Regions from separate parts of the Streptomyces sp. NPDC017979 genome, predicted to be linked through region 1. Evidence: riboswitches for the same ligand, from Rfam matches in the RefSeq annotation. Region 1 holds a riboswitch; each other region holds the start of a gene.
The links. A riboswitch is a leader RNA that binds a small molecule or an ion and turns the genes downstream of it on or off. The one in region 1 is predicted to bind cyclic di-AMP.

Region 1 (3,265 bases):
AGCCCGCGTCCGGGGAGCCCACCCCCTGGGCGTTCCCCGCGCCCGGGCGCGGACAGCTCGACAACGGCCTGACCGTGCTGCACTGTCACCGCCCCGGCCAGCAGGTGGTGGCGGTGGAGGTCATCCTCGACGCCCCGCTGGGCGCCGAGCCCGAGGGCTTCGACGGGGTGGCCACGATCATGGCCCGCGCCCTGTCGGAGGGCACCAAGACCCGGTCGGCCGAGGAGTTCGCGGCCGAGTTGGAGCGCTGCGGCGCCACGCTGGACGCGCACGCCGACCACCCCGCCGTCCGGGTCTCCCTGGAGGTCCCGGTCTCCCGGCTGCCCAAGGCGCTCGGGCTGCTCGCCGAGGCGCTGCGCGAGCCCGCGTTCGACGACGGCGAGGTCAAGCGGCTGGTCCGCAACCGCCTGGACGAGATCCCGCACGAGACGGCCAACCCGGGCCGGCGCGCCGCCAAGGAGCTGTACCGGCGGCTGTTCCCCGCCTCGCTGCGGATGTCCCGGCCCCGCCAGGGCACCGAGGAGACGGTCACCCGGATCGACTCGACGGCCGTACGGGCGTTCTTCGACGCCCACGTGCGACCGGCCACCAGCACCGTGGTCGTCGTCGGCGACCTGACCGGCGTCGACCTGGACGCGCTGCTCGCGCAGACGCTCGGCGCGTGGACGGGCGACACCGCCCCGGCGCACTCCCGGGCCGAGATCACCGCCGACGACACCGGGCGCGTGATCGTCGTGGACCGCCCCGGCGCGGTGCAGACGCAACTGCTGATCGGCCGGATCGGCGCGGACCGGCACGACCGCGTCTGGCCCGCCCAGGTCCTCGGCACGTACTGCCTGGGCGGCACCCTGACGTCCCGCCTGGACCGCGTGCTGCGCGAGGAGAAGGGCTACACCTACGGCGTACGGGCCTTCGCGCAGGTGCTGTCCTCGGCGCCGGACGGGTCGGGGGCCGCGCTGCTCGGCATCAGCGGCTCCGTCGACACGCCCAACACCGGCCCCGCGCTGGCGGACCTGTGGCAGGTGCTGCGCACGCTGGCCGCGGAGGGGCTGACGGACGCGGAGCGCGACGTCGCCGTGCAGAACCTGGTCGGGGTCGCCCCGCTGCGGTACGAGACGGCGGCGTCGGTCGCCGGCACCTTCGCCGACCAGGTCGAGCAGCAGCTTCCGGACGACTTCCAGGCGCAGTTGTACGCGCGGCTGGCCCAGACGGGCACCGTGGAGGCGACCGCGGCGGTCGTGAGCGCCTTCCCCGTCGACCGGCTGGTCACGGTGCTCGTCGGCGACGCGGCGCAGATCGCGGAGCCGGTGCGGGCGTTGGGCATCGGCGAGGTGACGGTGGTCAAGGGCTGACCGAGCCCTCTGACGACAGAGCCCCGGCGTCCGCGGACGCCGGGGCTCCGCCATGGGACCGTGCCGGCACCAGTCGTCACACGTCGGGCACACCGGCGCCATCGAACCGTCACCCGACGGCCGTGCGTCCGTTGCACGTTCGCCGTCCGAGCGTTGCATCTCGCCGCCGAATGTCCTTTTTGATGGGAACTCGGGCGACACGTGCTGTGGCATAGCCAACAAAGATCGTCGTTTGTTTGGCGAACGCGAGCGGGCCCGCCTAGCGTCGATCCGGCTGTTCGCCAGGAGCCCGCCGCACCCGCGGCACGGACAGTCATCGCCGAGTCCCCGCCGGGCGTGAGCCCAGGGGAGCCGGGGACCCAGATCCCCCGGGGTGAATCGGCCCCTCCGCGGCCTGCGGAGGAGCCGTAGGAGACCTTCCTCTCTCCGAACCCGTCAGCTAACCCGGTAGGCGAGAAGGAAGGAAAGGACCGGACCCGCCATGGCGTTCGCCCGCCCCACCGGGAAGCACCGTGCCCCCAGCCGCGTGACGCGCAGGAGCGCGAGCATCGCCGGCGCCGCGACCCTCGCCACCTCCGGGGTGATCGGCACCCTCGCGTCCCCCGCGTTCGCGACGGAGAACGAGCCGAGGAGCGACGCCGACACCGGATCGCTGAGCGCCGAGGACACCGGCACGCTCCAGATGCTGGCCGCCACCGACACCCTCGCCGAGCAGGTCACCGACCAGGCCGTGGACCAGAAGCGCGAGGCCGTCGCCCGCGCCGAGGCCGCGGCGGAGGCGAAGCGCAAGGCCGAGGCGGAGCGCAAGGCCGCCGAGCGGGCCGCCCGCGAGGCCGAGCGCCAGCGGCTGCTGAACTCCTACCAGCTGCCCGTCGCCGGCTCGCACGTCACCACCTCGTACCAGGCCAACAGCTCCCTGTGGTCCTCCGGCAGCCACAGCGGCATCGACTTCCACGCCTCCTCCGGCACCGAGGTCGTCTCGGTCGGCGCGGGCACCGTCGTCGAAGCCGGCTGGGGCGGCGCGTACGGCTACAACGTCGTCATCAAGATGCGGGACGGCTCGTACACCCAGTACGCCCACCTCTCGGCGGTCACCGTCGGCGAGGGGCAGGCCGTGATGCCCGGTCAGCAGATCGGTCGCGCGGGCTCCACCGGCAACTCCACCGGGGCGCACCTCCACTTCGAGGCCCGCTCCGGCGCCGACTACGGCTCGGACGTCAACCCGGTCGCGTATCTGCGCGCCCGGGGCGTGAACGTCTGACCCGGCGGATTCGCCTTTCGAAGTGCCCCGGTGCGCACCGCGCCGGGGCACTTCGGCTCTCCGTCGGCCGGCTCCCTGCTGGTCGTAGGGAACGACAGAGGCGCTGACCCGAAAGGATCAGCGCCTCTGGTGCGGCACGAGCCGCGTGCCCACGAAGGTCGAGCGAGAAGTGGCTCAGACCGTCTCCGGCAGTTCCTCCAGCCCTTCGGCGACCAGCTTGGCCAGCCGGTCCAGGGCGGCGTCCGCGCCGTCGGCTTCGGAAGCGAGGACGATCTCCTCGCCGCCCTGCGCGCCCAGGCCCAGCACCGCGAGCATGGAGGCGGCGTTGACCGGGTTGCCGTCGGCCTTGGCGATCGTCATGGGGACGCCGGAGGCCGTGGCGGCGCGGACGAAGATGGAGGCGGGTCGGGCGTGCAGGCCCTCGGCCCAACCGACGGTGACACGGCGCTCAGCCATGGTGTTGCCCTTCGAATCAGCTGTTGTCTAGACCAGTCCCGGTCAGTCTCTCACGACGCCCCGGGTGCTCCCACCGACCGTAGACCCGCGGCCGGCCCCCCTCCCGGCCGGACGGCCCACGGGTCGGGGCGCGTCCGGCGATGGTGCCCGAGTCGGGTCCGACCGCACCACCGCAGGGCGTCCGCGCCGTACGCTT
Region 2 (3,265 bases), on a different contig from region 1:
GCTGCTGCGCGCGGAGCCCGGGCGCGCCGGCCGGGTGCGCACGGCGGCGAGGGACCTGTACGAGCGCTTGAGCGCGGCGGGCCTCATGGCGGTGCGCCCCGACGCCGCCGTGGTGTCCGTGCGGGCACCAGCGCCGGAAGCGGCGCTGCGCTGGGCCGCCGACTGCCGTGCCGCCGGGCTGCGGGTGGGCTGCTTCCGCCCGCCGTCGGTGCCCGACGGGATCTCCCGGCTCCGGCTCACCGCCCGCGCCGATCTGACGGGGGAACAGATCGCCGCTGCGGTGGAGACCGTCGTGCGCACGGCGCCCCCGGGCGCGCGGGGAGTGTCCAAAAACGGCCTTGCGTCGTAGAGTTCACCGCTTCGGGCGATGAATCCCTACGCATCTTGGCGGATCGCCTCACCCGGTACCGCGATGAGTGGCAGTGTGGCGCGCGAAGCACTGTCCGCGGCCGTCCGCGCATCCATCGGCTACGAAGTCGGAGCACGGCCCCGGTGGAAAGGGACGACGTCGCCATGGCAGACCTCCAGGAAGCCGCCATCACCCTGCCGACCGAGCCCGCCTCGGTCTCCGTGGCCCGCAGGTTCGTCACCGGCGCCGTGACGGGGTGGGGGCTTCCCGCGGGGTCGGACGCCCTCGACACGATCCGGCTGATCGTCTCCGAACTCACCACCAACGCCGTGCAGCACACCTTCGGCCAGTCGCCCACCTTCCGGGTGGACGTGCTGCTGGAGCGGGACGATGAACTGCGCCTCGGGGTGACGGACAGCCACCCGAGGTGGCCCCAGCGGCTGCCCGCGGCCGTGCGCCAGGACAACGGCCGCGGCCTGGTCATCATCCGCAGCCTCACGGCGCACAGCCGTGGACGACTGACCGTCGAGCCGACCGCGGACGGCGGCAAGACGGTCTGGGTCACCCTGCCCTGGCCGGCCCGTCGAACCGACTGACCGACAGGCCGACGGCCCGGCGCGCTCGAAGCGTCAGCGGACCGCCGTCAGCGGACCCGGCCGTACGACACGCTCCTGCTCCAGATCTTGTCCAGCTTCACCCAGGAGCCCCGCTTGGGCGAGTGCCAGATCTTCCCCTTCCCGGCGTAGATCCCGACGTGGTAGACGCTCCGCCCGGAGTGGAAGAACACGAGGTCCCCCACCTTCTTGTTGGCGGTCGAGACCCGACGCGTGGAGTTGTACTGCTGTTGGGCGGTCCGGGGCAGCTTCTTGCCGGCCTTCTTGTACGAATAGAGCGTCAAGCCGGAGCAGTCGAAGCGGCGCGGGCCCGCCGCGCCCCACCGGTAGGGCGCACCCTTCTTGCCCGCGGCGACCTTGAGCGCCTTGCCCGCGTGTGCAGTTGCTGCCTGGGCCTCGGACGTGCCGCCCGGTACGAGCATCGAGCCACCGAGTGCGGCGAGGGTCAGCGCGGAAACCGCGCCCGCCCGGCCGATCAGGAACGGGACGTTCATCTGCGCAGTCATGCGCAACCCTTCGTCAGCCGCCTGTGAAGGGTGACCTGTCGGGTTCGGGCGGACGAAGGTGCCCGGCCGCTGTCGCGGCTTCACCCCGAGGAACGTCCGGCGCACCGGCCGTCCCGTACTGCTCGGGTCCTCCACTCCTGCCGAAGCACTCCTGTCGACCAGTCATCCGGAACGGCGGCAGGACTCGGCGTCCGTTCGGACCGCCCCGCCGAGGTGACGGGGGCTTGTCGTCCCAGGGATCTTGTCCCACGCAATGCCGGATTTCCGAGTCAAAACGGCGGTATGTGAGTTTCAACACGAATGCGCCATTCAGGTGGACGCGCCGCATTTTCCCGTCGGTTGTGGACACCGGGGGAGGCTCGTACCAGCACTGGAATAGGACATTCCGCTAGAGGGATCGTCGTCCCGCGCAACTTGAGCGTATCGACCGGAGATGTCGCGACTACATCAAACGAGGTATCCCGGTGGGAACCCGGATGGCGGTTGACGTGTCGGATGACGAGCCGTCACGGGGGTGACTCGTCAGGGATGGTGACCCGCAGGGCCCGCCGCTCGCCGTCGAGCACCCGCAGCGCCCGGGCGAGGGTGGCGGCGTGCAGGGCGTCCTCCCCGCGTTCGTGCATCAGCGCCAGGGCGTCTTTGACCGCGATCGCCTGCGCCACCAGCGCCTGGGCGGCGCGCAGCGAGGAGTAAGTGAGGTCGCCGCGGCTGGGGTTGATGCGTCCCACCAGGTCCACGACGCGCAGATAGCCGTCGATCAGGTCGGCCTCGGCGCGGGTCAGCGCCGGCAGCGGCGGCAGTGGCGGCGGTTCGGGACGGGGCACGGCGCGCCTCCCGTCAGCCGCGGCCGGCCAACGAGGACTTGCGGCTGCCGATCACGTGGTCCACCAGCCCGTACTCCTTGGCCGTCGCCGCGTCCAGGAAGGTGTCGCGCTCCAGGTCGGCCGCGACCTGCTCGGCGGACCGGTCGGTGTGCCGGGCGAACAACTCCACCATCAGGGCGCGCAGCCGCAGGATCTCCCGCGCCTCGATCTCCAGGTCCGACGGCATGCCCCGGGTCGGTTCGTCGAGCCCGGGCTGCTGGAGCACGATCCGCGCGCCCGGCAGGGCCAGGCGCTTGCCGGGGGCGCCCGCGGCCAGCAGCAGCGCCGCGGTCGAGACGGCCTGCCCGATGCAGGTCGTCTCGATGTCGCAGGTGATCACCTGCATCGTGTCGTAGATCGCGGACATGGCGCTGAGCGAGCCGCCCGGGGAGTTGATGTAGAGCGAGATCTGCCGCTCCGGCGCCGCGTACTCCAGGTACAGCAGTTGGGCGATCACGTCGTTCGCCGCGGTGTCGTCCACGGGCGTGCCGAGGAAGACGATCCGCTCTTCGAGCAGCTTGGCGTAGGGGTCGAGAGTGCGGTTCCCGTGCGCGGTGCGCTCGGTGAACTGCGGCAGGACGTATCGGGCGGCGGGCTGCATCACGGCGTACCTCTCGGTGGTTCTCGGCGGCGCGCTATCTGTGAGAAATGTACAGGACGTACAGAAGCGCAAAAAGAGGGCTGCCTCTGAAGGCGGCGGCTGGTTTGCTGGTCAGGGGGCATTTCTCGCGGTGCGTGCACGCGCCAGAGGTGAAGAGCGGCACGGAAACTCCACATGATGATCACGAATCCATCACCTTCTGTCGGTCGGCCTGTCTGCACCGATCCGGCGCGGTTAGGTTCGGGCCCTCGAAAGAACTTCCGTGGGGGGATCGCATGACGTGGGGCGGGCAGCCGCAGCAGGCGCCGTGGGGCGGGCAGGCTCCGAAGCCG
Region 3 (3,265 bases), on a different contig from region 1:
GGGGGTGAGGCCGAGGCCGTCGGCGAGGTAGCGCTCGATCCCGCCCCAGGTCTGCTCGATGGCGTCGAACGCGGTGTGCAGGTACTCCGCCCGGGCGTCGAAGAGCGGGTTCAGCAGCTCCATGACCTCCGCGGACATCCCCGCGGGCGCGCCCTCGGCGCGGCGTACCAGATAGCGGCGGTGCGGGTCGTTGGACTTGAGGTAGTCGGCCTCGACGGCGTCCCGCTCCACACCGACCGCCAGCAGCGCCACCGCGATCGACAGACCCGCGCGGTCCTTGCCCGCCGCACAGTGCATCAGCGCCGGCACGCTGTCCTCGGCGAGGGCGTGCAGCACCTTGCTGTGCTCGGCCGTGCGCTCGGTGATGATCACGCGGTACGAGGCGATCATCCGGTTCGCCGCCTGGCCGTCGCCCAGCAGGGCGCGGAGCTGGGCGAGGTCGCCGGCGCGGACCATCTGCCAGAACTCGGCCCCGTCGGCGGGGTCGCTCAGCGGCAGGTTCACGTTCCGCACGCCCGGCAGCGAGACGTCCGGCCCTTCGAGGCGGATGTCCGCCGCGTTGCGGAAGTCGAAGATCGTGTGCAGGCCGAGCGAGGCCAGGAACGACGCGTCCTCGTCCGTCGCGTGGGCCAGGTGCCCGCTGCGGAAGAGCCGACCGGGCGCCACGCTCCGCCCGTCCGCGGTCGGGAGCCCGCCGACGTCGCGGAAGTTGCGGACCCCGGCCAGTTGGGGTTCGGTCGACGGGACCTGCGGCACCTGCTGCGTCACGAAGGCTCCTGGAGGAAGTCGCTGCCGCCGGCGCTCGTCGCCGACTGTGGCGTGTTCCCGACGATACGACATCGGTACCTGGGGCAATCATCGTCAGCGGCCCGACCGTCCGCTTCCCCTCGTCCGTGCGACGGACGGTTGCCCGCTGCGCGGACGTCGCCGCCGGCGGGGTGCCGTGTCGAGCGGCCACGGGCCGGCCACGGGCCGGACCGGAGACCTGGATGCGACGGCCATCCAGCTCCAACGTTGCCGAGCAGCAAGAAAAAGTAGCTTCTGTCCGTATTGGTGGGGTAATGAGCTCTTCGGTATAACGTGCCCTGGCTAAGGGGGAGATGGGTGTCGCTCATGAGCAGGATCACAATGGTGACGTTGTGTGGCGGGCGCGCGGGCGGGGGATGCGGCGACCGGGCGGGAGTTGGCGGGGCGGCGTCCACGGAGGGTGACCGCCCGTCGGCGGCGCGATGATCCACGCGGTCCGGGCGTGCGCGGTCATGGCTTGTTCCTGGCGATGTGGCCGGTTTACGGTCACGGCACTCCGGACGGACCGCCTCATCCTGCCGCCGCCCGGATCATCACCCACCCACCTGTGGCAGGAGCGGGGGACCCAGGTAGTACGCCGGTCCGGACTCCGGACGGCTCGGGGTGAAGTCGCGCCCAGCGCGCGGCCGGGCATCTCCAGCTCGAACCCGACAGCTCACCTCGCAGGCGTCGGAGAGGAACAGCACCATGTCCGCACCGGGCAAGCACCGCCGTCCCAAGTCGACGGCCTTCACCCGTGGATTCGTCGCCGCCGGCACCGGTGGCGCCGCCATCGCCCTTCCGCTGATGGGCGCCACCGGCGCCCACGCCGCCGAGCAGGCCGCTCCCGCGGCCCCCGTCGTCGCCCCGGTCTCGGCCGCCGCCGCCCCGGCCGCCGACAAGGCCGCCGCCGCGTCGACCACGTACGTCGTGGTCATCGGTGACCACCTGTCCAAGATCGCCGACGAGCACCGGCTCGACGGCGGCTGGCAGCAGCTCTACCAGGACAACCGTCAGGCCGTCGGCGAGAACCCCTCGCTGATCCACCCCGGCCTCAAGCTCACCATCGGCGCGAAGGCGGAGAAGCCCGCCGAGAAGTCGGCCGAGAAGCCCGCCGAGAAGAAGGCGGAGAAGCCGGTCGAGAAGCCGGTCGAGAGCGACAAGGTCGAGAAGAAGGCCGAGCCGAAGGCCGCGCCCGCCGCCCCGGCCGCCAAGAAGGCGACCGGCGGCAACGACGCGCCCGCCGCGTCCTCCGACTCGTCCGCCGGCACCAGCAGCGGCTGGGCCGCCCCGCTCGCCAACGCCCAGGTCTCCACCTCGTACCGCGCCTCCGGCGCGGCGTGGTCCAGCGGGTACCACACCGGCGTCGACTTCGCCGCGCCCACCGGCACCGGCGTCCGCTCCATCGGCCCCGGCACCGTCGTCTCCGCCGGCTACAACGGTGCGTACGGCAACGAGGTCGTCATCAAGCACACCGACGGCACCTACTCCCAGTACGCCCACCTCTCCTCGCTCGCCGTCTCCGCCGGGCAGAGCGTGACCGGCGGGCAGTCCATCGGCCAGGTCGGCTCCACCGGCAACTCCAGCGGGCCGCACCTGCACCTGGAGGTCCGCACCGGCCCGTCGTACGGCTCGGACATCGACCCGGTCGCCCACCTGCGCAGCCACGGCGTCTCGCTCTGATCCCGACGCCTCGTGCCACCGGCCGCTGACCCGGCCCACCCGGATCCCCCACGGAGCCCCCCGCTCCGTGGGGGATCCGGCGTATTCCCCATCACCTCGCCATCCCCGGTGTGATAAATCACTGCGCGTCAACCCCTCCCTACGGTCGCGTAGGTCACATCTGTAGGGCGAAGATGAGTTCTTGTGGCAGACGATTCGAGAACAGATGACAAGGGTGGATTCGGGTCGTACGCAGCCATCGGTGACAGCTTCACCGAGGGCGTGGGGGATCCGGGACCCGACGGGGCGTACGTCGGCTGGGCGGACAGGTTCGCGGTCCTGCTGGCCGACCGCAAACCGGAACACAGCTTCCGGTACGCCAATCTCGCGGTGCGCGGCAGGCTCCTCGACCAGATCGTGGCCGAGCAGGTGCCGAGGGCGAAGGAACTCGCCCCGGACCTGGTGTCGTTCTGCGCCGGGGGCAACGACATCATCCGACCGGGCAGCGACCCGGACGACGTGGCGGAGCGCTTCGAACGTGCCGTCGCCGAACTGACCGCCGCCGTCGGCACGGTCATGGTGACCACCGGGTTCGACACCCGGGACGTGCCGGTGCTGCGGCACCTGCGCGGCAAGGTCGCCACCTACACGGCGCACGTGCGGGCCATCGCCGACCGCTACGGCTGCCCGGTGCTGGACCTGTGGTCGCTCAAGTCGGTCCAGGACCGCCGGGCCTGGGACCCCGACCGGCTGCACCTGTCGCCCGAGGGACACACCCGGGTGGCGCTGCGGGCGGCACAGGTCCTGGGGCTCGACA

Region 2: linked by a shared signal. The riboswitch ahead of ACH4E8_RS14420 (C40 family peptidase) and the one ahead of ACH4E8_RS18620 (M23 family metallopeptidase) in region 1 are both predicted to bind cyclic di-AMP.
Region 3: linked by a shared signal. The riboswitch ahead of ACH4E8_RS21805 (peptidoglycan DD-metalloendopeptidase family protein) and the one ahead of ACH4E8_RS18620 (M23 family metallopeptidase) in region 1 are both predicted to bind cyclic di-AMP.

What each region holds. Positions count from the first base shown of each region.
Region 1 covers NZ_JBIRGU010000006.1:141,924-145,188, forward strand. The annotation lists gene ACH4E8_RS18615 (M16 family metallopeptidase) at 1-1,352, shown strand, start outside; cyclic di-AMP (ydaO/yuaA leader) riboswitch at 1,660-1,820, shown strand; gene ACH4E8_RS18620 (M23 family metallopeptidase) at 1,834-2,613, shown strand; gene ACH4E8_RS18625 (HPr family phosphocarrier protein) at 2,788-3,069, opposite strand.
Region 2 covers NZ_JBIRGU010000004.1:331,458-334,722, reverse strand. The annotation lists gene ACH4E8_RS14430 (8-amino-7-oxononanoate synthase) at 1-349, shown strand, start outside; gene ACH4E8_RS14425 (ATP-binding protein) at 514-945, shown strand; gene ACH4E8_RS14420 (C40 family peptidase) at 993-1,469, opposite strand; cyclic di-AMP (ydaO/yuaA leader) riboswitch at 1,473-1,669, opposite strand; gene ACH4E8_RS14415 (hypothetical protein) at 1,976-2,293, opposite strand; gene ACH4E8_RS14410 (ATP-dependent Clp protease proteolytic subunit) at 2,307-2,936, opposite strand; gene ACH4E8_RS14405 (PASTA domain-containing protein) at 3,209-3,265, shown strand, end outside.
Region 3 covers NZ_JBIRGU010000008.1:204,259-207,523, forward strand. The annotation lists gene ACH4E8_RS21800 (tyrosine-protein phosphatase) at 1-768, opposite strand, end outside; cyclic di-AMP (ydaO/yuaA leader) riboswitch at 1,336-1,489, shown strand; gene ACH4E8_RS21805 (peptidoglycan DD-metalloendopeptidase family protein) at 1,495-2,469, shown strand; gene ACH4E8_RS21810 (SGNH/GDSL hydrolase family protein) at 2,653-3,265, shown strand, end outside.